One region of the Rothia uropygioeca genome, then DNA from elsewhere that is predicted to be linked to it. Evidence: predicted binding sites of a transcription regulator. Region 1 holds the regulator's gene; the other holds the start of a gene.
What was found. The regulator HrcA, encoded in region 1, represses chaperone genes, less so after heat shock. The targets are predictions, from matches to a motif close to TTNGCACTCGNNNNNNNCGAGTGCNAA.
Positions count from the first base shown of each region.

Region 2: a site for HrcA is predicted at 5,797-5,823, ahead of groL (chaperonin GroEL). Genes of this name have one in related genera too.

Region 1 is NZ_NOIR01000002.1:252,204-261,287, forward strand. Features, by position in the region: gene lepA (translation elongation factor 4) at 1-481, shown strand, start outside; gene hemW (radical SAM family heme chaperone HemW) at 478-1,704, shown strand; gene EWR20_RS05405 (DUF4870 domain-containing protein) at 1,721-2,140, opposite strand; gene EWR20_RS05410 (DUF3097 family protein) at 2,290-3,156, opposite strand; gene hrcA (heat-inducible transcriptional repressor HrcA) at 3,365-4,378, shown strand; gene dnaJ (molecular chaperone DnaJ) at 4,446-5,576, shown strand; gene EWR20_RS05425 (16S rRNA (uracil(1498)-N(3))-methyltransferase) at 5,586-6,353, shown strand; gene EWR20_RS05430 (GerMN domain-containing protein) at 6,360-7,277, opposite strand; gene EWR20_RS05435 (PhoH family protein) at 7,510-8,553, shown strand; gene ybeY (rRNA maturation RNase YbeY) at 8,601-9,084, shown strand, end outside.
Region 2 is NZ_NOIR01000004.1:345,535-367,306, forward strand. Features, by position in the region: gene EWR20_RS11530 (isochorismate synthase) at 1-1,146, opposite strand, end outside; gene rlmC (23S rRNA (uracil(747)-C(5))-methyltransferase RlmC) at 1,323-2,459, opposite strand; gene EWR20_RS11540 (MFS transporter) at 2,504-3,718, opposite strand; gene groL (chaperonin GroEL) at 3,974-5,608, opposite strand; gene EWR20_RS11550 (LytR C-terminal domain-containing protein) at 5,959-6,594, opposite strand; gene EWR20_RS12985 (DUF3263 domain-containing protein) at 6,701-6,913, opposite strand; gene EWR20_RS12990 (uracil-DNA glycosylase) at 6,992-7,645, shown strand; gene EWR20_RS11565 (threonine/serine exporter family protein) at 7,684-9,792, opposite strand; gene EWR20_RS11570 (lipid II:glycine glycyltransferase FemX) at 9,871-10,986, opposite strand; gene EWR20_RS11575 (HPr family phosphocarrier protein) at 11,200-11,478, opposite strand; gene ptsP (phosphoenolpyruvate--protein phosphotransferase) at 11,545-13,242, opposite strand; gene EWR20_RS11585 (PTS fructose transporter subunit IIABC) at 13,280-15,430, opposite strand; gene EWR20_RS11590 (1-phosphofructokinase family hexose kinase) at 15,517-16,476, opposite strand; gene EWR20_RS11595 (DeoR/GlpR family DNA-binding transcription regulator) at 16,473-17,264, opposite strand; gene EWR20_RS11600 (histidine phosphatase family protein) at 17,435-18,028, opposite strand; gene EWR20_RS11605 (LysR family transcriptional regulator) at 18,119-19,054, opposite strand; gene EWR20_RS11610 (TDT family transporter) at 19,146-20,240, shown strand; gene EWR20_RS11615 (SDR family oxidoreductase) at 20,215-21,138, opposite strand; tRNA gene EWR20_RS11620 (tRNA-Thr) at 21,427-21,503, opposite strand; gene EWR20_RS11625 (DsbA family protein) at 21,635-21,772, opposite strand, start outside.

The DNA of each region.
Region 1 (9,084 bases):
GCCCCTCGCCGAAATTGTGTTCGACTTCTTTGACCACCTCAAGTCTCGGACCCGTGGCTACGCTTCCCTGGACTGGAAGTTGGACGGTCAGCAGGAATCGGATCTGGTGAAGGTGGACATTCTTCTCCAAGGCGAGCGTGTTGACGCATTTTCGGCGATTACTCACCGGGACAAGGCCTATTCCTACGGCGTCTCCATGGCCTCAAAGCTCAAGGAACTCATTCCCAGGCAACAGTTCGAGGTTCCGATTCAGGCGGCCATCGGGTCGCGCATCATCGCCCGAGAAAACATCCGGGCCATCCGCAAGGACGTTTTGTCCAAGTGCTACGGCGGTGACATTTCCCGCAAACGGAAATTGCTGGAAAAGCAGAAGGAAGGCAAGAAACGCATGAAGACGATCGGTCGCGTGGAAGTGCCCCAAGAAGCCTTCGTCGCAGCCCTTAGCTCCTCCGATGAGGCCAAGGACAAACCGAAAAAGTGAGTCCTGCTCAGCCAACTGGCGATCCGGCCCCTCGCGACGGCCTCCTGCCGCCGTCCGTCCTGCGGCAAGCCGAAGGACGAACGTTGAGCCTCTACGTCCATGTGCCGTATTGTTCCGTCCGCTGTGGATACTGCGATTTCAATACCTATGCCAAAGAAGACTTCGGCGAAGGCGTGGGCCGCCTGACATATGCGAAAGACGCTCTGCGCGAGCTGCATTTTGCTCGCGAAGTTCTGCAGGCCTCGGGTGTGAAGAAGCGCCCTCTTCACTCCGTATTTTTCGGCGGGGGCACCCCAACGCGTATTCCGACTGACGATCTGGTTGAGATCCTCCGAACTGCCGTCGAGACGTTCGGTTTGGTACCTGGAGCCGAAGTCACTACGGAAGCGAATCCGGATTCGGTCGAGCGGGAAGACCTCGTTGCCCTCAAGCAAGCGGGTTTCACGCGAGTTTCCTTCGGGATGCAGTCGGCGGTTCCTCGTGTTCTCGAGGTCCTGGACCGAACCCATGAGCCGTCCAACGTGCCCAAGGTAGTTCGCTGGGCCCGTGAAATAGGCTTGGAAGTATCCGTGGATCTGATCTCGGGCGCCCCCGGAGAGACGCTCGAGGAATGGCAGACTTCCGTCAAATCCGCGATCAGCTACGAACCGGACCACATTTCCGCGTACTCCCTGATCGTTGAGCCTGGCACCAAGTTGGCGGCACAGATCGCCCGGGGCGTTTACACGGCAGTCGACGATGACCAACAAGCCGATATGTATCTCTTGGCCAGCCGCCTATTCGAAGAAGCCGGATACGGGTGGTACGAAGTGTCGAATTGGTCTCGAACCGTCGAAACACGCTCCAGTCACAACCTGGCCTATTGGCACAATCAGGACTGGTGGGGGATCGGCCCGGGAGCGCATTCCCACGTCAACGGGACGCGCTGGTGGAATGTGAAACACCCACTGCCTTACGCGCAACGAGTACGAGCCCAAGATTCACCGGCGGCGGCTCGGGAGATCCTCGACGACGACACTCGCTATATGGAAAACGTGATGTTGGCGGCGAGAATCCGCGACGGATTGCCGTTGTCGAGTTTGAGGCCAGACGGTCGTGAAAGAACGTCGTGGCTGGCAGATCAAGGACTCATCGACCAGGCAGCCCTCGACGACGGCACCGTACTTCTGACGCTCCAAGGACGTCTGCTGGGCGACGCGGTCGTGCGTGATCTGACGGCCTGAAAATAGTCGATGGCGTTCAGCGCCGCCGGCGGCGGGAGAACCAGTCGAAGGCGCGCGTGTTGTAGTGATACTGGTACGGATTGCCCCGGTTTACCTTGATGCCCGCAATGAGCGAGGAAACCGCCAGATAAACCCATACAGCCGCCGCGATCAGCCCAAATATCCAGCCGATCCCGGGAACGACCGAGAGCGCGACGCTCACCACGACAACCACCGACGGCAGCAATGTGAAATTCAAGGCCTCGCGAGCCTCTTGAGCGGTGAAGCGGCCACGTGCCCGCAAGGTTGCGTAGATGATAGCGGCCGGAACGCATCCTACGACACCGCCGAAGTGGGCCATCGTGGCCATCGAGCGATCGTCTTTGACGCTGAGAGGCTCCGGAGTCGCGGACACACCTTCGAACGGGGGTTTCTTATCGGTGGAAGTGGTCGTCAAAACCTCGCCTTTTCTTTCGGGCAGACATGAAAGCGTCAAGGACGCGATTCCAAATATTACCGATTAGTTGAGCCAAACGGGTACGTACTTACCGCCACATTGCCACGGATTGCGGTTCGGTGCCAAGGCTCTGGGGCTGGGGCAGTCGATTACGGGGCCCCGGGCGTCGCCGTCAGAAAATCGATGATGTGTTCAACCGGGCCCAGAATTCCCGGGTCCAAGCCCGCGTAGGTGGTGACGCTGGCAAGGATCTTCTTCCACGCCGCCGCACGCTGTGCAGGCGTTTCGTGAGGCCAACCGATTCTCTGGAGAATCCCGGTTTTCCAGTCTTCCCCGCGAGGAACCTGCGGCCATTCGCGGAGCCCCACGGCTTTCGGTTTCACGGACTCCCATACGTCCACATACGGATGACCGACAAACAATACGTTGCCTCGGGCACCCGGCACCTTCATGGCCTGCTCGGCAAGTCTTGATTCTTTGCTGCCCGTAACCAAATGGTCCGCGAGGATTCCCAACCTCCGCTCGGGACCGGGCTCGAATTCTCGAATGATTTCGGAGACATGGTCTAGGCCGTGCATGGGCTCGACAACGATACCCTCGATGCGCAGGTCATCTCCCCATACCTTCTCGATCAACTCCGCGTCGTGCAGACCTTCGACCAGCATTCGCGATGCCCGCGCTTTTCTTGCCTTGGCTCCCGGGACTGCGAGCGAACCCGAACGCGTGCGTTGCGGCTTCGATGGCGTTCGCGCACGGGGAGGCACGAGGCGCACGGGCTCGCCTTCGTACAAGAATCCATGCCCCAGAGGAAAAGCCCGGACAGCTCCGTGGCGGTCTTCGAGCCCGACCACGCGTTGGCCGCCGATCGACTGCAAGCTCACCGCCGCGCCTACCCAGCCGGATTGGACCTCCTCGATGACCATGTCCTTTCGGACTTCAAGGTCCCGGGGCTCAGGCGGCTGGTTACTCAATCCGGCGCTGCCCAGTTCCTGCGGGCCCCATCCGTAGCGATCCATGCAACTTCCTGTCCTGTGGTCCAAAAATTTCCAAGAGCGGGCGCGCGGCCCGTCGCCAATATAGCCTCTCCGCCGAGAGCTGAGCATCCGGCGGCGCGTTTTTCGACAGCGGGCATGCGGCGTAGACTTAGCAGTCGGACCGGGGGAGTGCCAATGGGCTCCCGCCACGAAGCATCTACAGTCAGGATTTTGCGAGGAGGGCGAGACCGTGAACAAGCCACGCCGGCTCGATGTCCTGAGCGCGATCGTCGAGGACTACGTGCACTCGCGCGAGCCCGTCGGTTCAAAAGCCTTGGTCGACCGGCACAAACTCGGTGTCTCCAGCGCAACTGTCCGTAATGACATGGCCGCCCTGGAAGACGCCGGAATGATCATGGCCCCTCACGCGAGCGCCGGCCGGATACCCACGGACAAGGGTTACCGCGCATTCGTGGATCAGATCGCATCGATCAAGCCGCTGTCCGTTGCGGAACGTCGGGCGATCACGAGTTTCCTGGACTCGTCGGACGATGTCGATCAGATGATGGAAAAGACTGTCCGTCTACTGTCCCAATTGACTCGGCAAGTCGCACTTGTTCAGTACCCCACGCGGACCGGGGCGAAAGTCCGGCACCTTGAATTGGTGACCATGGCTCCGCGATTCGTTCTGGTTGTCATGATCACGACTCGCGGGGGAGTCGGCCAGCGCGTCGTCGAGATCCCTAAGGAACTCTCGGAAGAGACGTTGACGGGGATTCGTCGCGGTTTCCTGGACGCGATCCTGGATCGTCCTGTGGGGGATTTGGAGGCTTCGCTGGTGACCGCGGTCGCCGGATGTGAGCCAGCGCATCGTGATTCGGCCAGGATTCTCGCCGGAATGGTGACTATCCTGGGTCGAGGCGAACAGGAAGAACGCCTGCTCATGGCGGGTACTTCTTATCTCGCGGAGTCCACGGACGACTTCAACCGCAGCATCGCGCCTATCCTCGACGTATTGGAAGAGCAAGTCGTCATGTTGCGTTTGCTTTCCGAAATCGGCGAGGACGCCAGGGGCGTCTCCGTCCGGATCGGGCGGGAGAATTCGGACACTCCGTTATCGGATGCGTCCGTGATTGCGACGGGGTACGGGCCGCAACTCGCCTCGAAAGTGGGCATCGTCGGGCCGACACGAATGGATTATCCAGGGACCATGTCCGCGGTGAGGGCCGTCGCGCGGTACCTCTCCCGCATCTTGAACGAATAAATCCGCGCGCACAGCCGTTGACGAATTGGAACCCACGCGGTTTCCGACCGCAGATCAAGGAACATCAGTGAGCGACCACTACCAGACTCTCGGCGTCTCGCGAGACGCCAGTCCAGAAGAAATCAAGAAAGCGTACCGCAAGAAGGCGCGCACCTTGCATCCGGATGTGAATCCTTCGCCCGAGGCGGCAGAAGAATTCAAGCGCGTCTCCCACGCCCACGACATCCTCTCGGACCCGGACAAACGCCGCGTCTATGACACCACGGGGAACGAGAACGGCAATAACACCGGTTATGGCGGTGGCTTCCCCGGCAGCGGGTTCGGTTTCTCGGATATCTTCGAAACGTTCTTCCAAGGCGCCGGCGGACCACGGGGCCCGGAGAGCCGTGTGCGTCAAGGCCAGGATGCCCTCATCAACGTACGGGTCAACCTGCGGGACGCCGTATTCGGAACAGAAAAAGAAGTCACCGTGGATACCGCCGTGACTTGCTCCCTGTGCGAGGGTCAAGGAACCGAGAAGGGAACCGAGCCCGAAACCTGCGACGTCTGCCACGGGCAAGGTCATATTCAGCGTCAGGTCCAGTCCATTCTCGGGAATGTCGTCACCACGGCCGAGTGCCCGAGTTGCCGAGGCTTCGGCACGGTCATCAAGCACCCGTGCCCCGAATGTTACGGCGAGGGCCGTGTGCGTCAGCGCAAGCCGCTGACACTCAAGATCCCGGCGGGTGTTTCGACCGGTACGCGAATTCGACTCAGCGGCGAAGGCGAAGCCGGAACCGGCGGTGGACCGAACGGGGACCTCTACGTCGAGCTTCGCGTGAACCCGGACGAAACCTTTACGCGTGAAGGGGACGATCTCCACGCGACCATGACGGTGCCCATGACTGCAGCAGCGTTGGGCACCACCATCAACCTCGAAACTTTTGACGGTACGCAGGAAGTCACGGTCAAGCCCGGAACCCAGACGGGCCAGACGACCACGCTTCGCGACCTGGGCGTCACCAAGCTCCGCGGCACCGGACGCGGCAACATCGTTGTTCATTTCGAGGTCGAAACACCTTCGAAGATCAACGACGAGCAGCGCGAGCTGTTGCGCAAGCTTGCCGAGCTCCGGGGAGAGGACGACGTCGTCGGCGAAACGATGCAGAACACGGGACACGGATTTTTCTCGCGCTTGCGGGATAGGTTCCAGGACTGACCGGCTTCCATGACGCACCCCGTTTTCTACGTCGAACCGCAACACATCGAATCCTTGGCAGCCGGGGAAACTTATGAATTGGTGGGATCGGAAGGGCACCACGCGAAGACCGTGAAACGACTCGGCGTGGGAGAACCTCTCGACCTGGTTGATGGACGCGGTCATCGCGTCGGCGGTGTCGTCACAGAAATCATTCCGGATGGTCTGGCCGTGTCCGTCGAGTCGGGGCCGTTGCAAGACCCCTCCAGTTCGGTCGTGTTGATCCAGGCACTTGCCAAAGGTGACCGCGACCTCATGGCGGTCGAAATGGCCACCGAACTGGGCGCCAGCGCGATCTTCCCGTGGCAGGCCGAGCGAAGCATTGTGCGGTGGAAAGCAGACCGTGCAGCGAAAGCTCACGCGAAATGGGGCAAAACGGTTTCGGCGGCGGCCAAGCAGGCCAGGCGCTCTTTGGTCCCTCACGTCGGTGAATTGTTGTCCACCTCCCAGGTCTCCCGGCTCATGGAACCGGGGGACCGGATGGTCGTCCTTCATGAGGAAGCCGCGGTGAGCCTCGTGGACTACCTTGGTTCGGTCCAGAGGACGAATAATGATGCCGGTTCGGGCCGCATCTTCGTAGTCGTCGGTCCGGAAGGCGGGATATCCCCTCACGAGGTCCAGACTCTCGAGGAGGCAGGGGCTCAGTGCGCGGTTCTGGGCACGGATGTGCTGAGGAGCTCGACGGCGGGGGCAGCGGCGATCGCGGTCATCAACGCGATGATCGGGCCCTGGCGATGAGAGGGCCTAGTCTCTGATCTTGAACTGGTGGTCATCGTAGAGGCTGACATCCTGGTCGGATACCGCCAGCCCCGGGTCTCGAAGATCCTTTGTGCGGATATAGATACGGATTGTGTAGTCGCCAGGGGACAGTGTTTTGCTGAATTGAATCTCCTGGAGACCGGACTCGCTGCCGGAGAGTTCTTCGTTGCCGGACGCTACTTCAGAACCGTTCTTGCGGATGTCCCAGTACACCCTTGAAGCCACATTGGTGGCTACCATTTTGACGCTGAGGTTCGATGTTGACACCACGTCCTGTTCGGGGTCGATGATCCAAAGAGGCGCTGCGACGGCGTCGTCACGGACCATCGGCTGTCCAAGCGTCTGCTGCCCGAAGCGGTACCCTCGGTGGCCATCGACCAGGATGATGACCTTCATGGTCGGTCCCGCATTGGCTATGCCGCCCGCAGCCGCGGCGGCAGTCGCCGTGTAAATCAGTTGTTGGACCGCGAGATTTGCTTCGTCGCCGGACAGCGAATGGTCAAAGATGTCGGAGGAAACGTTGAGCGTCAACGTGCCGTCCGTAGACATCGACGATCCTACGGACTTCGCGGGCTTCCACGGATTGTGATAGTCCGGGTCGCTGGGATGGACTCTCGTCAGCATGGACACCGCGGTCGCCACCACGTCGCCCGCCGATGCGGCGTCGTCCGCTTGGTAATCCCTGTACTCGCGGTACAGGTAAGAAGATTTACCGGTATTGCCGAGCCAGTACAGCGGAACCTTCCGGTCAGATTGTGACGGCGAGGAGGTCGGCGTGGGAGATTCTTCGGATTCGCTTGCCTTATTGGCGGCATCCAGCAGACCACAGCCACTGAGCACACTGGGAAGAACGCACAAGACCACGACCGCTCCCGCGACCGGGCGCCACGTGCGTGAGATCATGTTCTGAGTCCTCCAGGTCAGTTCGCGCCATGACGGCCTTGCGTTCCGTGCACCCAGTCTAAAGCGTTGACGTGAGTTTCGACTCCCTGAGGCGTCAGTGACATGGGCTTCGCTCGCATTCGGCAGAATCTCGTGGTGCGCTCGCGACAACAACGGTAGTCTTGGACAATAACTGGGTCCTCTGGAACATAGGGGTCCAACGCCCCTTGAAGGAGAGGTAATTCCGCATTTGATGACCGCATCCACGCCTGGTCTTTCACGTCCGTTGTCCGTTTCGAGGACATACACATTTCGAAGCCGCGAGTCCATGGTCGAAGTCCTTGGGCCGCAGGATTCGTCATTGCTCATCATCGAGCAGGCGTTCTCGGATGTTTCCCTAGGTGTCAAAGGGCTCGACGTCGTCGTGACCGGGCCCTCGGCCCAGGTTGATTTGGTCATCAGGCTCTTCGAGGAACTCGAGGTCCTGGCCTCTCAAGACAGCGTCATCAGCGCCGAAGTCGTCAAGCGCTTGGTGGACCTGCTGATCAAGAATATGGCTTCCGCATCTCCGACGATGACGCAGAACATACTTTCGTCTCGCGGCCGGAAAATCAGGCCCAAAACGGTCAACCAGTCCTCATATGTGGAAGCGATCGACAACAACACCGTGATTTTCGGCATCGGGCCGGCCGGTACAGGCAAAACGTACCTCGCCATGGCCAAAGCGGTACAAGCGCTTCAGGCCAAAGAGGTCAACCGCATCATTCTGACCCGCCCCGCCGTAGAAGCGGGGGAGAGCTTGGGGTTTCTTCCGGGCAGCCTCAACGAAAAAATCGATCCGTACCTGCGGCCTTTGTACGACGCACTTCACGACATGATGGACCCCGAATCGATCCCGCGGCTGATGGAGGCCGGAACCATTGAGGTAGCCCCTCTGGCCTACATGCGCGGTCGTACCCTGAACGATGCGTTCGTGATCCTGGACGAGGCTCAGAACACCACGGTCGAGCAAATGAAGATGTTCCTGACTCGTTTGGGGTTCGGCTCCAAGATGGTGGTTACAGGGGATGTGACGCAGGTTGATCTTCCTACCGGATCTGCGTCCGGCCTGCGGCAGGTCCGGAAGATTCTGAACGACATCGAGGAAATACATTTTTCCCAGCTCGAAGCCGTCGACGTCGTGCGACATCAGCTGGTGAGCGACATCGTCACGGCCTACGGGAAATGGGAGGACGAGCAGCAGGTCTCCTCCCAATCACGTGCGGGGCGGCGCCGGTCCGAGGGTGATAGCGAGTGAGCTTCCCCGCCGAGACCGCTGGAGAGCAGAGCCTCCCCTTCGTCGATATCGACAGCCCCGAAGCCGGGACGGGCCCAGAAGAACAGGCTTTTGCTGCGGTCAATGTGGCCCAGTTGCGCAGGCTTGTAGCTTTCGCGTTCGAGTCGCTCCACGTTTCTTTTCAGACGGAGCTATCGATCACTGTTATCGGCGAAGCCGAGATGGAGCGGCTTCACATCGAGTGGATGGACCTCGGAGGTCCCACGGATGTGATGTCCTTCCCCATGGACGAGATGCGTCCGGGAACGCCGGATGAACTCGCGGAGGGAACTCTTGGCGATATCGCCCTGTGTCCCACGGTCGCGGCCCGGCAGGCCGAGGCCGCTGGACACTCAACGGCTGATGAACTGTGTCTGCTTCTGCTCCATGGAATCCTGCATTGCCTCGGGTACGATCACGCCACGACCGAGCAGGAACGAGAAATGTTTTCCCTGCAACGGAATATCCTGGAAGAATTTCTGGGCCACCCCGCGCCCGTGGAAACGAGGCATT
Region 2 (21,772 bases), on a different contig from region 1:
CAAGAATGTAGAGAGTTTTATCGCCGTTTCGTGATGTTCTCCGCCGGCAGTCGATCCGTCGACGATGCCGGCTCCCGCGCACAGCGTCGCCCGTCGCGCACCCACCCGTCCGCTCCGCAGATTCAGTGCCCATTCTCCGTTGCCGTCGGCGTCCATCCACCCAACGAGGCCTCCGTAGTATCCCCGCTCGTAGGGCTCTAATTCGCGGATGATCTCCAGGGCGGCACTGCGCGGCATGCCACATATCGCGGGTGTCGGGTGGATGGCTCGTGCCGCGTCCAAAGCCGTGATTCCTTGTTTGAGCTTTCCGCTCATCGGAGTGCCCAAGTGCCACAGTTGCGGAGTTGCCGCGAGTGTCGGCACAGGTGGCACGTTCAAGGATTCGCAGAGTGGTTCGAGTCGTGCCGTGATGTCCTGGACGACGGTTGCGTGCTCGGCTCGGTCCTTGGCGGACTTCAACAGCGCCTCTCCGGCTTGTGCGTCTTCCGTGGGCCCGGACGCGATCTGCCGTGAGGCGGATCCGGCGAGCGGGTGGGTCGAGCACTTTCCGTCGTGGACTCCTACCACGAGTTCCGGACTTGCACCCATCACGTACTCCCCTGTCGATGGGTCCCGGACCGTAAAGACGTAAGCGGAAGGGTTTTGCGCCAGAAGGTTGCGATATACCGCGCCGGGTTTCAAGGCGTGGGCTTCGTAGACGAGTTCAAGCGCCCGAGACAGCACCACTTTTTCCAGTGATCCTTCGTGAATACGGGTAACGGCCGATGTCACGGCGTCGCGGTAGAGCTGGCTGTCATAGCCGATGACGCTGGTAGGACGTGCAGCTTCCGACGTTGCCTGGATCGCAGGGTACCGTGAACTCCATGTGAAGCGTTCGGGCACACACAACAACGACTTTTCGTCCGGGTCGAAGGGCAGCATCCCCACGACAATGGAGCCCCTCTCTCGAGCGATTGCTTGGCATTCGTCTTCAGCAACCGGCAATATCTCACCCGAAGTCTGGAGCGTCCCCCGTTGGGTCGACATCGCGAAATCAGGCAAGGTCTTCCGGCCAATCTCCTGCTCTGGGGTCGCGACCGCAGCCACGGAGTGCGGAGGGGTGAGCCCGTCCGTGTGATCGGTGCTCCTGCGCTCCGTGTAACTCATCTGTGTCTTCCTCTTTTGCAATCGCGACTATCCATCAGAGTATCGCTCGCTATTAGCCCGCGGCGGCCTGAGGTACCGCCCCAAGGTCTCGGAGATCCGGATAGCCCATCCGACGGTACTATCAAGACCGTCTGCCAGAAATCCGTGCGCCGCTGCGGATCATCAGGGCTGAAACGTCACCGGGAACGTTCCAAAAGGACCATCGTTTCGTAGTGATTGGTCTGAGGAAACATGTCGAACATCCTGCCAACCTGTGGTCTGAAAGACGTCATCCTTTCGAGGTCCGCGGCCAAGGAGCGGGAATTGCAGCTCGAATACATGACCGTTTCAATGTCGCTGGATTCGATCCATTCTGCCATCTCAGCTCCGATGCCCCTGCGCGGAGGATTCACCACGAGCATCTCCGGCGCTTCAGAGGACCCGACGGCGAATTCGCTGGCGTCCCCGTCGACAAATACGGTGTGTCTCAAATTTGCCTCGGCGGCACTCTCCCGGGCAGCAGCAATGGCTTGGTCATTGATCTCAATACCGACGACCTCGGCGGCTTTGCCCAGCCGCTGGGCGGCGTGCAGCGCAAATCCCCCGACGCCGCAGAACAGGTCCCACAGCGACTCGGGCGCCTTAGAGGCCGCCCACTCTGCCGCTTGGTTGTACATCCCGCCGGCAATTGTCGAGTTCGTTTGGAAAAATCCCTGTGGACGCAGATACAGCCGGATACCGTTGAGCTGCATCGGCAAGAGCTGCTGATCGGTCAGAGGTATTTCCTCAGGTCCTTCCAGCACCGCCTTGTGTTCACGGAGAATATTGGCGCTGACGACCCGGATATGAGGCAAGGCCTCCAGGAGCTCGGGCAACGCGCGTCGAAGGGGGACTACCAGCTTCTTGCTGCGGAGCACGAAGCGAATCATGGCCTCGCCGTCGGGCGAGACGGTCACGAGAACACTCTTGAGCTCACCGCGGCGCGTTCGTACATCGTATGGAGTCAGCGAATGGTGCGTGATAAATCGCCGGAGAACCGGCATGCACTTCAGGATCGAGTCGGGGTACAGCCCACATTCGGACAGGTCGACCCCGTGGCCGGCGCGGTCGAGAATTCCCAACCGCGGCCGATCGACAGGCCCGGAGACGACCATCTTGGCTTTGTTGCGGAAAGCCGCCTCGTCGCTGCTGACCGGTTCCAGCCAATGGAGCTTCGTGTATCCGGCGAACAACTGTTCGACGTGTGCCTGTTTGCCTTCAAGCTGCACCTGGTACGGAGTCCCCATCAGGGAGCAAGAACGGCACAGACCGGCGTCGAAGTAATCACATTGCATGGTGAATCTATGTTAACTCTTGGCTTCGCTCTTCATCGGCCGGGTCAACGGTCGGCTTCCGTTAGTCCCTGTCGGGCGTAGCGGACGGCTTTTTCGCCGGCGGAACCCAAGAGCAAAGCGCACGTGAGCCAGATGGCACCTGCCGGGCCCACGGGGGCGACCACGGCTCCGGCTACCAGTGGAATCGCCACTTGTCCCACTCGATTTCCAGTCAGACGTACGGCGAGAGCTGGTGACCTCCACGTCTCGGGAACAGATTTGATGATCATGGTCATTGTCAGGGGCTGGGCCAGACCGATGAAGAAGCCTCCCACGAGCAGCAGGAAAAACGCCACAGGCAGGAAGGAAATCAACGGGGGCACCGCGGCGACGGTGAGGGAACCCAGAATCAAGGACACCAGGACCAGTTGTGTCCGGTTCCAGCGCCGAGAGAGCACGGAGATCATTGATCTGGAGACAATTGACGAAAAGCTGCGAACGGCTAGCAAAATGCCGATCCACAGTGGGGCGACTCCTGCTTGCTCGCCCACGAGCGGCAGGAAAGAAGTCAGGATGTCCATGATGGAGAGCATCGCGAGTGATGCCAAGATGTGCGAAGAGACTCCCGGGGTCTTCAAGATGCCCAGCGTGGTGGCTTTCTGGGCTGCGGGACCGTTCGCAGGGGCAACCACAGATCGACGCGTTGCTGCGGGCGGGGTACTCGGGGCCGATACCTTGGCTCTCGCGATCGGCAACACCATGAATGTGATGGATACCAAAGCGCAGACTGCGCCAATCCACGAGGCGATGGATATGTCATGGAGTCTCTGCGACTGGGTCGGGTTCGCGTGAAAACCGAGGACCCAACCACCGATAAGTGGTCCGACAAGCTGTCCCGCGGAGAGGCCTGCGGTGGTCCAGCCGAACCCCTGGTCCAGTCCTGAGTCCGTTGCGTAGCGCGAGACCGCTGATTGTGAACCGATTTGGGATACCAAATGGCCCATCCCGAAGATAATGCTGGCACACGCAATCGTGCCCACCCCGTTGACGACGGCGAGCATCGCGGTCCCGAACGCGATAAGCAGGCCGCCGCTGAGGACCAGGAGCCTGAGCCTCTTGATTCTCTGCGCCAGACGTCCCATCGATATCGCGGCGAATACGGGAACGATCGCGTAAGCGGACGTCACTAAACCGATCGTGAAAGGTGGGGCTCCCAGTGCAATGAGTTTGTAACTCATCTGCGGCCTTGCAATATTCAAACCGGTTTGTGAGAGGAACATAAAAGCCACGAGGGCCCACAACCATGCTCGGCTTTGCTTGTTCCCCACTACCAACCCCTGCTTCGTCTCCCCGATCACCGATTGACCACCTTACGCTGGCCGTAAAACATGACGCGATGTAGTTACAGAACCCTTGGCCACTGAGCTTCCCCCCCCCCCAGCTGCGCATGTACGGATGCATGAAGAGGCCCCGCACGAGCCGAAACTCGTGCGGGGCCTCCAAGGATTCAAAAGAACCGGTCGAACGACCAGTGGCTACATCATGCCACCCATGCCGCCCATACCGTCCATGCCCTCGGCACCGGCGCCGGCATTCTTCTCCGGCTTATCGGCCACAACGGCCTCGGTGGTGAGGAACAGTCCAGCGATGGAAGCAGCGTTCTGCAAAGCCGAACGAGTGACCTTGACCGGGTCATTGATGCCCGCGGTCATGAGGTCTTGGTACTCCCCTGTCGCCGCGTTCAAACCGTAACCCTGCTCGAGGCCACGCACCTTGTCTGCGACAACGCCTGGCTCGAGACCAGCGTTGCTGGCGATCTGCTTGAGCGGAGCATCGACCGCAACCTTGACGATGTTGGCGCCCGTGGACTCGTCACCCTCAAGGCTGAGGGTCTCGAACGCACGTACGCCGGCTTGGATCAGTGCGACACCGCCGCCGGAGACAATGCCCTCTTCGACGGCAGCCTTAGCGTTACGAACCGCGTCTTCGATGCGGTGCTTGCGCTCCTTGAGCTCAACCTCCGTAGCGGCCCCGGCCTTCAAAACCGCGACACCGCCCGCGAGCTTGGCCAGACGCTCCTGGAGCTTCTCGCGATCGTAGTCGGAATCGGTATTGGCGATCTCCGCACGGATCTGAGCGACGCGGCCTTCGATTTCCTCAGCGGAGCCAGCGCCATCGACGATGGTGGTCTCGTCCTTGGTCACGACGACCTTGCGCGCCTGTCCCAGAAGGTCCAGAGAAGCGGTCTCGAGGGACAGCCCGACCTCTTCAGTGATGACCTGTCCACCGGTCAGCACGGCGATGTCGGCAAGCTGAGCCTTGCGGCGGTCGCCGAAGCCGGGAGCCTTGACGGCGACGGATTTGATGGATCCACGCATCTTGTTGAGGACGAGCAGGGCGAGAGCCTCGCCTTCTACGTCCTCGGCGATGATCAGCAGTGGCTTGCCCGACTGCATGACCTTCTCCAGTACGGGGACGAGGTCCTTCACATTGGAGATCTTGGAGTTCACGATGAGGATGTAGGGATCCTCGAGGACTGCTTCCTGGCGGTCGGCGTCGGTCACGAAGTAACCGGACAGGAAGCCCTTGTCGAAACGCATGCCCTCGGTCAGTTCGAGATCGAGACCGAAGGTGTTGGACTCCTCGACGGTAATGACGCCTTCCTTGCCGACCTTCTCCATCGCCTGGGCGATGAGCTTGCCGATCTCGGGGTCACCCGCAGAGATCGAGGCGGTAGCAGCGATCTCTTCTTCGGTCTCGATCTCCTTGGCGGAAGAAAGCAGTTCCTTGGTCACTGCCTCAACGGCCTTTTCGATGCCACGCTTGAGGGACAAGGGGTCGGCGCCCGCCGCGACGTTGCGCAGGCCCTCGCGAACCAGAGCCTGGGCCAAGACGGTTGCGGTGGTAGTGCCGTCGCCCGCGATGTCGTCAGTCTTTTTGGCAACTTCCTTGACGAGCTCGGCGCCGATCTTCTCGTAGGCGTCTTCGAGTTCAATTTCCTTGGCGATCGATACGCCATCGTTGGTGATGGTGGGTGCGCCCCACTTCTTCTCGAGCACAACATTGCGCCCGCGGGGCCCAAGGGTAACCTTGACGGCATCGGCGAGGGTGTTCAGACCCTTTTCGAGTCCGCGGCGTGCCTCTTCATCAAAAGCAATCAGTTTTGCCATGGTGGCTTACGTCCCTCCTGGACGGTAGACGGATGCATCAACCACGGTGCCCGCGACGGACGGCTGGTGAACACTCCGCGCTCGGGGCGTCGCATTCCCACACCTCACCGTGGTGACTGTGTCTTTTGCCCATCGATCCGCGATGCTGCCCGCGCCGACGAAGCGTGTGCGTTCTCCGCGCGAGTTTTTTAGCAGTCGAGGAGGATGAGTGCTAATTCCAATCTTGGCACCCGGACGGGGAGAGTGCAAACGATGTCCACAGAGGTTGAGGACTCTTCGCTCACAGCACATCCCAGACAACGTGCCAGGCGCCCCGGTGCCCTGGTAGACGGCGACAACCTTGTCCCAGGTTACTGCTGGCTGGTCGAATCGCCCTGAGACCCGCTGGAACTCGAAGAATTCGCCCCGTCTCCTTCGGACAGGACCACGACAACTTGGTAGGAGTACCCCGCGGCCTGCTTGACGTCCTTGATATCGAGCTTTTGAGCTATTGCTTTCGCCTGCTCATCATGACCCTGGGCGTAGTAGACCACCGAGGATTTCTGTGCCTGACCGTCCCAGTTGCTGACGTCAGAAACCGTCCAGCCGGCATCCGTCAGAGTTGTGGCGGCTTTGGTCGCGGTACCTTCCTTGGAGCTGTAGTTGTATACGCCGAGGGTTGTCGACGCATCCGGTTTGGCCGTTGAGGATTCATCCGACCCCGGCCCGGATTCCGAATCGGAGGGGGATTCCGATGCGGAGCCCGAATCCGAAGCTTCTTGGCTGCTGGACGAGGATGCGGACGAACTCGCGGCATCGGGGGACGCCAGTTTGGGAGACAGCAAGAAGAACACTCCGCCGATGATGAGGGCGCAAATACCTGCCACGATGAGGGCGGCCAGTTGCTTGAACCCGCCGCTCTTCTCCGGCAGTTCACCCCGGTATGCGCCCCGACGGGGCGAGTCCACGGGGACGTCGTCGAATTCATCGTGTTCGTACTCGGCCATCAAAGTCCTCGTCATATATGGGGTGCGCACGCTCGCTCACGCACCGGTCAAGCGTCAAGAATATCTGCCCAGTCTGGTCATTCTCTGCACATTGCGCCGGGAGGGGTCAAAGATCCCGCCGTTCCCGGAGCCTACGGGTCAATGCCGGCTCTTCTCGCACGGCACGCACATCGTCGATCAAACGGTTCAGACGCATGTAGTACTCGGTGGCCGACATCCCGAGTTCTTTCCGAACCGCACGCTCTTTCGCCCCCGGGTACTTCCAGGTTCTTTTTTCCATCTCAAGAATGGCGCGCTCTGCTTCGGTCAAGGTTCCCACGAAGATAGTCTAGGGACGACCATCGTCGTTCACGAATTTCAGGGAGCCGTCTTGCCGATCCAGCCGCTGTCCGACATCATGGCCCAGGATTGGGCCGAAGCCCTTTCTCCTGTCGAACCGACCATCCGGAAGATGGGGGATTTCCTGCGGTCCGAGCATGCCGCCGGCCACCGGACTTTTCCGACCTCGGAGAATATTTTCCGGGCCTTCCAGGAACCCCTCGACTCGGTCAAGGTACTGATTATCGGTCAGGACCCGTATCCGACGCCGGGGCACGCAATGGGTCTGTCTTTCTCGGTCCAACCCGACGTGCGCCCGCTCCCCCGCTCCCTGGGAAATATTTACAAAGAGATGGAGTCCGACCTCGGCATCCCGGCCGCAAGCCACGGCGACCTGTCGTCGTGGGCTTCTCAAGGAGTCATGCTCCTGAATCGTTGCCTTTCGGTTCGAGAGGGCGAAGCGGGTTCACATCGCAACCAGGGCTGGGAGCTCGTCACCGACGCCGCTATCCAGGCCCTTGGCGCGCGGAAGAAGCCCCTCGTCGCGATTCTCTGGGGCCGCGACGCCCGCAATGCCGGCGCACAACTCGGCCCTGATGTACCCAAACTCGAATCCGTACATCCGTCGCCCTTGTCCGCGTCTCGTGGGTTCTTCGGATCACGCCCCTTCAGCAGGGCCAATCGAGAACTCGAATCGTTGGGGCTGGACCCTGTGGATTGGCGCATTCGGTAGGTGCGGCGGTCAGACGAGCTTGAAGAAACCGTCGAGGCTCAGTTCCCCAATGGCTCCGGCTGCTGTTTTCTCCGCTTGACCAATTTCCTTTGCGTCTGCGGGTCCTTGCTCATGAAGGGCCTCATCAGGTAATTGCCTAGCACCACTGCGGCCGCCATGGACATGATGATGGCCCCGGCATTGAGCATCGGGATGATCCCGGTCACCGGATCGATGTTCACGGTCAGGGTGTACATGCCACGGAAAATCGTCAAACCGGGCAACAGGAAGGTCAGGGCCGGGACAGCGATGACTACCTGCGGAACGACCCTCCGCTGCGCGATCAGCGCTGAGGCGCAACCCACACCGACCGCTCCGAGCATCGAAATCATGCGGGAACCCGCGCCCAACCAACCGAACAGGTGATAGACCAGCAGACCACAGAAGGCGCTGAATACGCCCAGGAGGATGTGTTCCGGCTTGACTTGCACCGTGACGGCAATCAAGGCGGTCGCGATCAGCATGAAGATGATATTGACCAACGGCTGCGCACCCGAGAAGATCACGCTGTCCACCTTGATCTCGTCGAAACCGATATAGGTGGTAATCGAGATCGCGATAGCAATACCCACGATCAGGCCCAGGAACGATAGACCCGTGGAAATGAGCCGCCCCGCCGACGTCACAGGGAATCCGTTGATCGCGTCCTGAATCGTTGAAACCAACGTCAAGGTAGGCAAGAGCATGATCAGCCCCGAGCCAATGATGTGGGGTGGGGATATCGGCGCACCGATGGCCCACAGGACCATGGCGATGAGGGTCACCAGCGCAGAGCAGGCAGCCATGGTAAAGAAGGACGGAATTCTCCACGACGCAAGTTTTCCGGCCATGACCTGGACGAGCGCGAAAGTCAGGAAGGAAACGATGGCACCTGGCCATGTTCCGCCGATGCCGATCGTCAACGCGGCGGCCGCCGAGGAGTTGCAGAGGCTCACAAGCCATCGAGGGAACGGCTTGGGCTTGGACAGAATCCGGTTCAGGCGGGCCTCTGCCTCGGACCGGGACAGCTCACCATTGGTGATGGTCTTGACGAGCCGGTGCGTCTCGGTCAATCCCGCATAATTATCAGACCAGGAACGCACGACGCGCACGACGGTGTGGCTGAAGACTCCGGCGGTTTCGCCCACGGGTTGACCGGAATCCTGGTGCATGCCGTATTCCGAAATGTAGTTGATGATGACGGATTGGTTGGTGATGTCGACGTCGACGTCCTCAACCCCGTATGTCGCGCACGTTGCGACGATGGCCGTTTCGACGTCGCGGGAATCCGCTCCGAAATGGAACATCGTTTCGGCCATGCGCAATGAAAAATTGAGGGTCTTTCGTGCCTCGGTATTTTCCTTGTGGCGCCGCGGATTGGCAAACGGAGAGTTGGCAAGCCTCTCAACCACGCGCATCGGAGCCGTGGGAAGATTCTCCGATCGCATCATCCTGCGCAGCCCGAGCCCGCGTCGCTGCGGAGACGGCTTGGCCGTTGGTGCCTCCGCCGAAGGATAGCTCGCGTGAGCTATCGCGCCGTCTTGCTGTGGAGGCAGATCGCTCGCGGGATACGGCCCGGAAAGATCCTGAGTGTTACGGAAGACGTCCTGAGGTGCGGTCCGAGAAGCGGCAATGCGGTCGGCATCCTGGATGCCGGAGCCTTGCGTGGCTGCGCCCAGCGTATTGACGTCGGCCTCGGGTTGGACGCCGTCCCCTGTGTAGGCTCGTGATCCAGTGTGTGTGTCGGAGGAGAGCGGGTTGTCCTCGTTGCCCCGGTAATGCCGGGAGTCATCCGGCCGACCGAGGATGTCCGCGAGTCGCTCGTCCTGGATCTGCGACCTGCTGACCGCAGGAAAACCCGTTGCGTAAGTCTCCGGGTGCGTCGGTGCGGACGTGAAGGCTTCGGCGGCGTGGTCGGAGCCCCCATCGAATAAGCCCGCGTCCGGGCTCGAGACCGGTTCGTCGGCACTGGATGCGAGCGGCGCGGTGTGCCCGCTGGAGAACGGGTCCGTATAGACGTCCTCTGACGTATCCGGCCCGAACGGGTCGGCACCGGACTCAGGCTCGTGTGACAAACCCGAGGAAGGGTAGGCACCCGTGAGGTGCTGACCCTCCTGACCTTCGCTCATCTTCCCTCCTTGGCACTAACTCACCTCAACGCTACCGAGCACCCCTGAGTTTCGGTCCATGAGGACCTGATCGTCGGCTTAGTAGAAAGGCTGCTGCGTACGGCGCCACCAAATCTGGCGCATGACTCTTTCGACGATCGTGACCCATGCCTTGTATGCGGTGGGATTCAGAACTTGGTCGTAGACCCCGACGAAGTCGATGACCGTCTTGGTGAAACTCGTCTTGAAAAGGCCCAGCCCGTAGTAACTGTGTTCTTTGTTCTTCAGTTCCGCCTTCGGCGGGGTGCCGCAGAAGTCATACTCCTCAATGCCGTAGTCCCGCATCAAGTCGGTGAGTGCAGTCCACTGGACCAGGTGCGAGTCTCCGTATTGTTGACGGCGAGGTTTCGAGCCGCCATCTTTGTAGGTCCCTTTCCGCCCGTATCGAATGACGTACGCACCGACCGAAGGTTCGCCGTCTTCGTAGGTGAAGTACAGACGGCCCTGACCTGCGCGCGCAAAAGTGGTCCAGAACTGTTTGTAGTACTCGTACGACCGAAGATTCACGTTGGCGTGCCCCTGCCCCACCGTGTCCATCAGGGAGAACATTTTCTTCATGTTCTCTTCCGTCAACTCCACACGTTCGACCTCCGCGCCTTCTCGCTTAGCGCGTCGTACCGCATTCCTGCCACGTGAGTGAAGGGATTTGAGCACGGTCTCCTCATCCGCATCGGTCTTGAGCACGGCAGTCGAGTCGTTCGGCTGGATATTGAACTGCTTGACCAGTCCAGCGCGTTTGAGGAACGCGCTGCGTGCCTCGGAATCAAGAATGTCCGGCTCGATCTTGATCGCGAACACTTTGAGGCCCTCGGCGCGGACGAATTCCTTGTTCGCGTCCATGACGGCGGGGATATCTTCGATGTCCCACACATCCGGCCCCTTGATCATGTACCAGATCTTGCCCAGGAACGGGATATTTTTCTCGAGAACGAGGTTGTAGCTCGTGACTTCTTTTTCCTCGGTGCCGCCCTGATCATTCCGGGCCTCAGTGATCCCCTCGTAGACCACGTACACGGGCTTCCAGCCGTGCTCGGACTTCACCGACGCAAAGGATGCGGATTGAAGGAGATTTCCACCGTTAGGGTTTGCGGTGACATGGTCATCCCAGTGTTGGATCTCTTGATCGGTCGCGAATCGAGCGGTGAAATGTCGCAAAGAATCCTCATCTGCCGTGCGCAGAGGTATTACCCTACGCCATGATTGATTTTCCCGCGCGGCGGGCTGGTCTCCACCAGTTTACGGCGGAGTTCTGGAAAGTCTCACGCAAAGGCCCGAGAGCGCCATCTATTGTGGATGACGATCTCGGGCTCAATGCGTGGCACCGGTCAGCCGGACTGACCGACTCAGCGTTCGACCGGCTAGCGCGGATTATTCGGCGTCGTGATCGGTTTCGAGAATCTTGACCAAGCTGTCCAGAGCCTCATCTGCGCCGTCGCCCTCGGCGCGGAGAACAACCTTGTCTCCGTGCTTTGCGCCCAAGGACATGAGAGACAGGATCGACGATGCGTCCATAGCCTCGTCGGCCGACTCGCCTTCGGCTGCGATGGTGACCTCAACGGGGAGGTCGCCGGCGGCCTCGGCGAAGATCGCGGCCGGTCGAGCGTGGAGGCCGACTCGGCTGGCGATGGTGGCGGTACGTTCTGCCATGATTGTTCTCCTTGATTATGTGGTCATGTGGGGCTGTCGTAACGTCCCCGGAAATGCCGGACTGGTTTACAGGCCGAGGTCATCAAGGATGGGCAGCTCCGCGCGGGCCACATCCTTAGTCTCTTCAGCAGATCGCGCTTCCATGGCCTTGGCTGCGATCTGTTGTGCTTGTTCCAGCGTAACGGATTTCAGCACGGCGGCGACCGCAGGCAAGGAACGAGTATTCATGGACAGGGCCTTGACGCCCAGCCCCACGAGGACCACGGCAAGCGCCGGATCCGCTGCAGCTTCGCCGCATACGGACACCGTCTTCGGGCGACCGGTGGACTGCTCGGCGCGCTCCGCGCCTTCGACGGTGAGGCGAATCATCTTCAGCACGGCCGGCTGCCACGGGTTGTTCAGCTCGGCCAAAGCACCGAGCAAACGATCCGCGGCCATCGTGTACTGCGTCAGATCGTTGGTTCCCATCGAGACGAAGTCCACCTCTTGGAGAACGGCCTCGGCTGTCACCGCAGCGGACGGTGTCTCGACCATGACGCCGTGCACGTCGAGGTCTGCCTCGTCGAGCATCTTGGCAAAGTCCCGAGCTTCGGGAGCCGTCGAAATCATGGGTGCCATGACCCAGATCTCCGCGGTCGATTCCTTGGCCGCAGCCGAAATGGCCTCGAGCTGACGACTCAGAACCCCCGGCGTCGTCCAGTCCGTGCGGTAACCACGGACTCCAAGCGCTGGATTCGGCTCAGTCGAGTCGGTCAGGAATGGAAGAGGCTTGTCGGCGCCGGCATCCAAGGTCCGCACGACGACGTGTTGGCCCGGAAAAGCGTCGAATACCGCCTTGTACTCGAGTTTCTGTTCCTCGACCGAGGGTTCTTCCTCGCGGTTCAGGAAAGCGAATTCGGTACGAAAGAGCCCGATGCCCTGGGCACGGTTCTCTGCCGCTGTCTGCGCCGCCTTACCGTTGCCCACATTGGAGTACAACGGGACCTCGGTTCCGTCGGCCAGTATCCCCTTGCCGTCGAATTCCGGAATCTCTTTGCGATTCGCGTACTTCTCAGCGAGACGCTTCTCGACGTCGCCGGGCTCGGTCACAACTGTTCCGTCGGTCGCATCCACGTACACCACGGTGCCATCGGGCACCTGGGTCGCGCCTGTTGCAGCCACGATCGCAGGCAGACCCAGATCGCGAGCGAGGATCGCGGTATGGGCTTGGGGCCCACCGTCCGAGGTGACCAGCGCGATGACCTTTTCGGGATCGAGCGTCGCCGTGTCCGCGGGGGCAAGATCTTCTGCCATCAGGATGAAAGCGCCCTCCGACTCGGGAATACCCGGCGCAGGTTGGCCCGACAGCTCCGCGACGATACGTGCCCGGACATCCAAAATGTCTGTCACGCGCTGTGCCATGTAGCCGCCCAAGGCTTTCATCTGCTCAGCATACGATCCGGCGGCCTCCCAGATTGCCCGCTCGGGAGTGTAGTTCTTCCCCGTCACGAGCTTGCCCGCATTCTTGAGCAACGCCTTGTCCCCGGCCATGAGGGCAGTGGACTTCAGCACAGCAGCGGCATTGCCTGATGTCCGTCCGGCGCGCTCCTTGAGGTTTTCCTTGACGCGAGTCGCCGCGTTCTGCAGACGCTCGACTGCGCTTTCGGGCGTTTCGCTATCTGCAAGCGTCGATCCGACGGCAGGTTCCTGAATCGGTTCGGGCATCTGCAACACAGGGCCGATGACCCGGCCGGCTGAAACGCCGACTCCGGTGAGTTTCTTCATCGCTATCATTCCTTACTGGTGAAGCTCCGTCCGACAATCAGGAAGCTGCCGCTACCTGGTCGGCTTTTTCCTTGCCGGTTTTGGCTTTTCCGAGGCTCTTGAGAACCAGGTAAATCACGGCGGTCACAATGGCTCCCACCACGACCGAAATCAGGTACATGGGCCAATTATCCACGAGGGCCACGATCCAGATACCCCCGTGAGGTGCCGGGGATGCCACGTGCGAACCCATGCAGATCGCGCCCGCAATCGCGCTCCCGACCATCGAGGACGGTATAACGCGCAGTGGATCGGCCGCAGCGAAGGGGATCGCGCCCTCCGAGATGAACGAAGCGCCCAACAACCACGCCGCGCGTCCGTTGGAGACCTCGGCTTCGGTGAAGTATTTCTTGCGGAGGGTCGTGGCGAGTGCCATGGCCAGCGGAGTGACCATTCCGGAGGCGATCACGGCTGCCATGATTTCCTTGGAAACATCCGTTCCGGCCGAAAGCCCCGCGGTCGCGAAGAGGTACGCGGCCTTGTTGATCGGGCCTCCGAGGTCCGCACCCATCATGGCGCCTAGAATCAGGCCGAGAACAACGGCCGAAGCTCCCGACATCGACATCAGGAAATCGTTGAGTACCGTCATGACCCACGCGATCGGCTGTCCCAGAATGAGGAACATCAAACCGCTCGAAATGATTGTCGCCAGCAACGGGATGATGACCACAGGCATCATGCCTGCGAGCCACCGGGGCAGCTTCGGCTTGGCCAACAGATAGGCCGCAAAGCCCGCCAACAGACCACCGACGATGCCACCGAGGAAGCCCGCGCCCACGGTGTTGGCGACCAGACCGGCCGCGAAGCCAGGCGCGATGCCCGGCCGTCCCGCCATGCCGAAGGCGATGTAGCCTGCCAAGGCCGGAACGAGAAGCCCGATTGCGAAGTTGCCGATAACGTTGGCGACCGCAGCGAGGTACTGCAGCAAGCTCGTATCGCCCAGGTTGAAGAGTGAGGCTCCGTCGCCGGTCACCGATCCGTCGGAAATCCCGAGAATGTCGTTCGCATTATTTGCGATCTCGTAGCCGCCGAGGATGAAGGAAATCGCGACCAGCAAACCGCCGGCCGCCACGAACGGAATCATGTAGGACACGCCGGTCATGAGCGAGCGATAGATGCGTCCGCCCCATGATCCCTCATCCGAGCTCGATGCCGACCCTTCGGACTTTGAACCGGATACGCGTCGGGCATTGGGGTTGTCGGAGGCTTGGATGGCCTCCTCAATCATGGTTCCGGGCTCATCGATGCCTCGTTTGACGGGCGACTCGATCACAGGCTTCCCCGCGAATCTCTCCCGGTCTCGAACATCCACCGAAACCGCGAAGATAACCGCGTCGGCCGCATCGATGACGTCCTGGGAAAGAACTTCGTTCCCTGACGACCCCTGGGTCTCCACATCGAGGCGGATGCCCATTTCCTCGGCTGATTGCGCCAAAGAATCTGCCGCCATGTATGTGTGCGCAATGCCCGTAGGGCAAGCGGTCACGGCGACCAACCGCTTGCCTGTGACGTGCTTGTCATTCGACTCCGGAACCGTCTCCGTCGCAGCGGAACCCGCAGAAGAAACCGGGGTGGCGCCTGCCGCGAGCGCGGTCGACCCTTCCCCCGAGGGAGCTTTCGATGCGCTGGCCTCCGACGATGCGTCGGATCCGGCAACGGTCGAATCCTTTTTCTGATCTTGCTTCGTTCCAGTGTCGCCAAGTCCCAAGGCCCCGTTCACGAGGTCAACGATCTGCTGAGGCTCCTTCGCTTCTCTCAGGGCAGCAACAAAATCCTTTTTGACGAGCGAGCGCGCCAACTTGGACAAGAGCGTCAGATGTTCCTGGTCCGCTCCTTCGGGAGCGGCGATGAAGAAGATCAGGTCAGCGGGGCCGTCCTTTGCTCCGAAATCGACGCCTGGCGCAGGGCGGGCCATGGCCAGTGTCGCTTCGGTAACAGCCTCGGATCGGCAATGCGGAATCGCAATCCCACCGGGGATGCCCGTGTCGGTTTTCGATTCGCGGGCCTTGGCGTCCGCGTACAGGCGGTCGATCGATGTGGCTCGGCCCGCGTCGACGACCCTTTCAGCAAGATGCTTGATGAGGTCGAACCGGTCTTCTCCCAAGTTCTGGTCCAAAGCCACAAGATCCGCTGTGATGAGTGCAGACATGACGCTCTCCTTGATTTCGGTTTCCCCTGCCGACGTCTTGGCCTATTCGGGCCCGCTCAAAAGGGGTGGTACAAGTGCTGGGGCTTTCACCCGATTTTGGTGACGGTCACTTCTTCGGGCGTGGTGTCCTGGAGCGAAGGCACCTGTGTTCCGGGCAGCGATGCAGCCGCGGAGCCGTGGGCAACAGCTTGGGCCAGGCATTCGTGTGGGGCCTGTCCCGCCTCATCGGCCAAGAGGAATCCGGCCAGAGAGCAGTCACCTGCTCCGACGGTGCTTCGCGCCTTGATCGGTGCGTGCTGAGCGTGCCAGGCGCCTTGGGCGTTGACCAGAACGGCGCCCTTGGAACCGAGGGTCGCGAGTACGGATTCGACACCGCGATCCACCAGGTCCTGGGCCGTGCGGGCGGTTTCCGCGGGGTCCGATTCCAGGATCTCCCACGCGCCGGCCCGGCCAACCAGCTCGGCAAGCTCTTCAGAGTTCGGCTTAATCAGGTTGGGCAACCCGTCCTGGCCATTGAGGGTGTCACGCAGCGCGGCTCCCGAGGTGTCGACCGCGACGCGCGGCGCCTGAGCGCCGAGACCTTCCCGAACTGCTCGGGAAACTACCGCGTAATAGTCGCTGGGGACCCCGGGAGGCAACGAACCGGCCAGGACCAGCCAGCTGGCTCCCTTCGCTTCATTGATGAGAAGCCGGGTCAGCTCGCGTTGTGACCGCTCGTCGAAAGGGTCGCCAGGTGCATTGATCTTGGTCGTCGTACCGTCCGGTTCCGCGATGGTCACGTTGGTTCGGATGGGGTATCCGGTTGAGAGGTTCGAATACCTCACGTTGGCTTCGGTCAGTCCAGCGAGCACGGGATCACCGTCGTCTCCGGGCAGGACTGCGACCGTTTCCACGCCACTGACGCTCAGCGCACGCGCAATATTGACGCCCTTGCCACCGGGGTCCGCCACGGAGCGAGTCGCGCGGATGACTGTTCCCCGTGCCAATCCGGCCGGGATCTCGACGGTGCGATCAAGGCTGGGATTGGCTGTCAATGTAACGATCATGCGATGAGAACCTCTACGTTCGCTTCTTCGAGGGCGGCGGCCAAGGACCCTTCCGGTGCCTTGTCAGTGATGAGCGCGTCAATATCAGGCAGGCCCGCGAACCTCACGAGCGACTCCTGCCCGAATTTGGCCGAATCGCACAACAAGACCACGCGACGTGCGGAACGCACGATCGCGGTCTTGACGATTGCCTCGTTCAATCCAGGAGTCGAAAGCCCGAACTCTTCGTCGAGTCCGTTGACGCCGATCAGGGCGATATCTGGGCGGATGGTCGAAAAGTGTTCGGCGGCCCGGGTCCCCACGGCCGCCCAAGTCATCTTGCGCAGTTGCCCCCCGACCAGGTCGAGAACGATACCGTCGGCCTCTGCAAGTTTGACCGCGATGTGCAGTGCATGGGTGACGATGAGTCGGTCTGCGCCGGATTTGAGAGAAAAATCAGCGCTAGCGATCAGGTCGGCGAGGATTTCAGTTGTCGAGCCGGCGTCCAGGACCACGGCTCCGGCATCTGCATCCTGCAACAGCTGATATGCCCGGGAAGCGATGCGCTGCTTTTCGGGGGTATTGACGGTCTGCCGGGAGGAAATACTGGATTCCACGGCGGTGGACTGCTCAACGGTGACGGCCCCACCGTGCACACGGCGCAATTTGCCATCCGCTTCGAGAGCTGCAAGGTCACGGCGCACGGTTTCCATCGTGACGTCGTAGCGACGAGCCAATTCGGCACCATTCACTCGCCGGGCGCTGCTGACCAGCTTGGCGATCTCCGCCCGTCGTTCTTCAGCGAACATGGTGAAACACTCCCCGTGATGACAACGGGATGACCCCGTTTGTGCATTATTGATTTTATGTGGCATTAAGTGGTTCGGTCAACGGGAACAATTGCGATCGGTAGCGTTCACAGGAAAACGCACATCCCTGAATGGTCACCGATCGACCCTTCGGCCTGTGCCGCGGTCGTTCAGTTCAGGACCAACGACTCCGGGTCCCAAGCGAAGAGACCTTCGATGTCGACTTCGATCGGGGTCGCATTGGGAACGTGTTCCGTCCAATCTCCCGGCGTCGTCGCCAGAAGAACTCGACGGATGAGCGTTCCGTGGCTCACCACGAGCAGATTCTGGCCTGGATGCTGGAGGATGAGTTGCTTGAAAGCCTCTACACCTCTGCGGTAGACCTCCGCTTCCGGCTCGACACCATGGTAGAGATCTTGAGGATGGCGTGAGTCTTCGAAGCTCAGCACCTGCCCTTCGGCGTCTCCGTATGCACGTTCGATAACGCCCGGAACCGTTTCGATGTTGCTCAGTCCTACGTGCTGGCCGATGATCCGTGCGGTCTCCTGTGCACGGGACAACGGCGAGGCACCCAGGTAATTCCAGAACTCGCCCTGGTCGGCAAGATACTGCCCCGCTTCGTGTGCCTGCGCTCGGCCGGTGTCATTCAGCGGGATGTCAGAACTGCCTTGCATCTTTCCGGCTTTGTTCCAGTCGGTTTGACCATGCCGCACGACGACGAGCCGCCCGTTCAGCGCAGATTTTTCGGCTTGCTCTTGGCTCACGCCGACCCCTCCTATAGTTTGGTCCCGCTCGATCTTACCTGCGGTTGTGGGCTTGCGTGGATTTTTGTGTGGAGTCCAACGGATAATAGGTCATTTCGAAGCCACGGCCTCAGAATTCTCCGCGGCGGCCACCAATGAGCTGGCGAGCGCGGAAAGACTGTGCCCGCGCCGCCATATGGCCCGTATGGGACGCCCCACCTGCAGACCTTCGACATCGACGGCAACAAGAGGTTCGTCCATCGCTCTGAGAGGAAGAAACGCCGGTATCCCAGTCGCCCGCGCGGTCCTCCACATGGCCGACAGCGAGCCCACCTCGGCGGCCGGAGCGACCATGCCTGGAAGGGCTTGTTCCACGGCTCTTCGAGTTCCCGATCCGTTCTCTCGGAGAAGCACGGCTGTTTCTCTCACCCGCTGGAGGCTCGGCGGGGTCACGGCCCACGGATGTTCTGGCACGACGGCGAGCACAATGTGATCCCAAGCGACCGTACGGGCCGACAATTTGGTGTGCCACCGTGACTCCTCGCGGAGTATCTCCGCACTTCGTTCCCCGCCGGGCCGCTCGGGCGTCTCGATGAATCCGAGCTCGACGTCGGCCGAGGCCACGTCACGCATGACTTCGCGTGAATTCGCCGCGATCACATCGATTCTCACCGAGGGGTTTCTTCTGAGCATCTCTCCCGTCCAGGACGGCAGGTAGTGCTCGACCACCGTGTTACTGGCGGAGACTCTCAGCCGCTTGGATGCTCCTTCACGTGCCACTTCGACGCTCTCTGCCAGTGAACGAGCCTCTTCGAGCAGTCCAGCCGCGGCATCGAGCACGTTTCGGCCGGTCGCGGTCGTCGCAACCCCTCGGGGGGAGCGGACGAACATGTCGATTCCGAGGAGTCGCTCGGCGGCGCGGACCTTTGACGAAGCTGCCTGCTGAGTCATCCCCAAGGATCGCGCCGCGGCTCCGAGGCTGCCTCTTCGGTCCACCTCCTCCAGCAGAATCCACGCCGAGAGCTCGGGCAGGCGGTTCATGTTCATGGGTCCACCCTATCGGCTCACAACCCCAGCTTGTGAGCAGACAGCATTTTGGTCCCTACCGAGCCTGCGCCCCCGGCCTTAGGCTCGAAGCATGCTACTTTCCGCGCCACAAAAAGACATTGAAGGACGTCACGCCCCCCGCGCCACCAGGCCATCGCAGGCCGTTGTTCCGGCAGGTCCGGCTTGGTTCGGGGCCGTCATGGGCACCTCTCTGTTCGCGAATCTGACTCAGATTCATGGCGTACCCGGCGTCCCGATCGTACTTTTTGTCGCGGGATGGGTTCTTCTGGCGATACTCTCGATCGGATTCGTGCTGCGTTGCCTCCGTTCCCCCAGGACATTCAAGGACTCCTTTACCAAGCACTCGGAGGTCACCGCCTGGGGCATGGTTTCAATGGGCTATTTATCGGTCGGTTCCTCAACCCCTACCGTTCTGTCTTCCTGGATGCCGGGGCTCACCTCTGTCGCGTGGAGCGTCGACTGGGTGATGTGGACGATCGGCACGGCGATCGGTTTGGTCGCGGCCGTCGGGTTTGCGGCGAAACTCATGAAAGGCCACACGGAAAGCCCTCTGCCGGCGTGGGGGCTTCCGATCGTTGCACCGATGGTCACCGCGACGACGGGCGCACAGCTGGTCTCGCACGCCCACTCTCTGGTCGGCGCGGTATTCACCGGGGTCCTCTCGGGCGGCAGCTTCTTCGTTGCACTGTCCATGGGCATCGCAATTTTTGCCATTGCCTACGCACACGCGTGGAGGCAGGAGCCCCTGCCCTTGGCCGCCGCGGCCTCGGCTTTCATCCCACTGGGGATTGTGGGACAGTCCACCGCAGCGGCGCAGTCGCTCTCGACCGCCGCACAACCGCTTCTGCAGCCCGACGTCGTCGATGCATTGGCGCGCCTCGCCCACATCTACGGGGTCGTAGTGCTCGTTATTGGAATACCGGTTTTCCTGTGGGCCGCTTTCACGACATACCGCGGATTCGCCCGAGGAATGCCTTTCACGCCCGGCTGGTGGGCCATGACCTTCCCCGTCGGAACCTGCAGCCTCGGGACCCACCTCATGGGATGGGACGTCTTGTCCGCAGTACTATTGCTGGTTCTGGCGGCGCATTGGTGCGTCGCCGCGACGGGGACCGTCATGAACCTCGCTCGGGGTCTTTCTACGGAGATACCTGCCCGCCGTTGACGTTGAGCGTCTCACCGATGACATAACTGGATTCGGAAGATGCCAAGAACACGTAAGCGGGAGCCAGTTCGGTCGGTTGCCCCGCACGGCCGATGGGAGTGTTCTGGCCGAACTTCGGCAAAGCCTCCTTGGGCTGGCCGTCGCTGACCTGCAATGGGGTCCAAATCGGGCCGGGTGCAACCGCATTGACCCGTATGCCTTTCGGTGCCAGATCTTGGCTCAGCCCTTTGGAGAAGTTGTTGATGGCTGCCTTGGTGGATGCGTAATGCATGATGTGCGGCGATGGCTCATATGCCTGAATCGACGTCGAGTTCACGATCGAGGAGCCTGCCGGAAGGTACTTCAGGGCCTGTCGGGTGATACGGAACATCGCAAGGATGTTGACGTCGTACGTGGCTTCGAGTTCTTCGTCACTCAGCCCTTCGAGCCCTTCGGTCACGACCTGTTTTCCCGCGTTGTTGACCAATATATCCAGCCCGCCCAGCTTCTCGTGGGCCTCGTCGACCACGGTACGGCAGAATTCGTGGTCCAGCAGGTCGCCCGCCAAGAGATGGACGACGCGCCCTTCCTTCTCAAGAAGCTCCTTGATGTACTGAGCGTCCGTTTCCTCGTCGGGGAGATAATTCAGCGCGACGTCGGCGCCCTCGCGCGAGAAAGCGATCGCAACGGCCGCACCGATGCCCGAATCGGCACCGGTGATGAGCGCCTTTCGGCCTTCCAGGCGTCCCGTTCCACGGTAGGTTTTTTCTCCTCGATCCGCCTGAGGGATCAGTTCTGCATCCAGGCCGGGCTCCGGCTGGTGCTGCTTCGGCGGCTCGATCGTGGGGAAGCGAGTGACGGGGTTCTGGAATTCCAACTGATCTGTTGATGTGTGGTTCTGCGTATTCTGCTGAGTCATGGTTTCTCCTAGAGAGGTTATCCATTTGACGTACGCTTCCCCTCCATTCTAGGGCCGCAGGCCTAGCTGTCATCCTCATCTCTTGCCATTGCTCCTAACCACCCCCGCATTTCCTCAAGAAACGGGGCAAGGAACGGCAGCTCCGGGAACGCACCCTCTTGGACGTGCAGAAGCGGCCGCATCGACGCGATGCTGCCGCGGAGTATGAATGACCCTTTGCGGGACGAGGCTTCTAGCACATGCACAACGGGCCATGGATGGCTTTCGCCGTCCATGGCCCGTTTTCGGTGGAGCCCCCTGCCGGATTCGAACCGGCGACCCTCTGTTTACAAGACAGATGCTCTGGCCATCTGAGCTAAGGAGGCATGCGCCAAGGCGCCTGATTAGATTACCTGTCGGAACGCCCTATCCCAAACTGTGCATCATGGACGAGCATGGGGCGCGATGCCGAGCATTCGGCATCGCGCCCCACAAGCACCGTGAGCCTTCGCGGAGGTCAGCTTCCGCTCTTGGCTTTCTTGATGTTGTTGAGGAAATCGGTAAAGCTCTGACCGGTGAACTTGGTGCTGTCCACGTAGCTGGTCGGAGTTCCGGACAAGCCGTTTTCCTGGGACTCGGCAACAGTCACATTGAC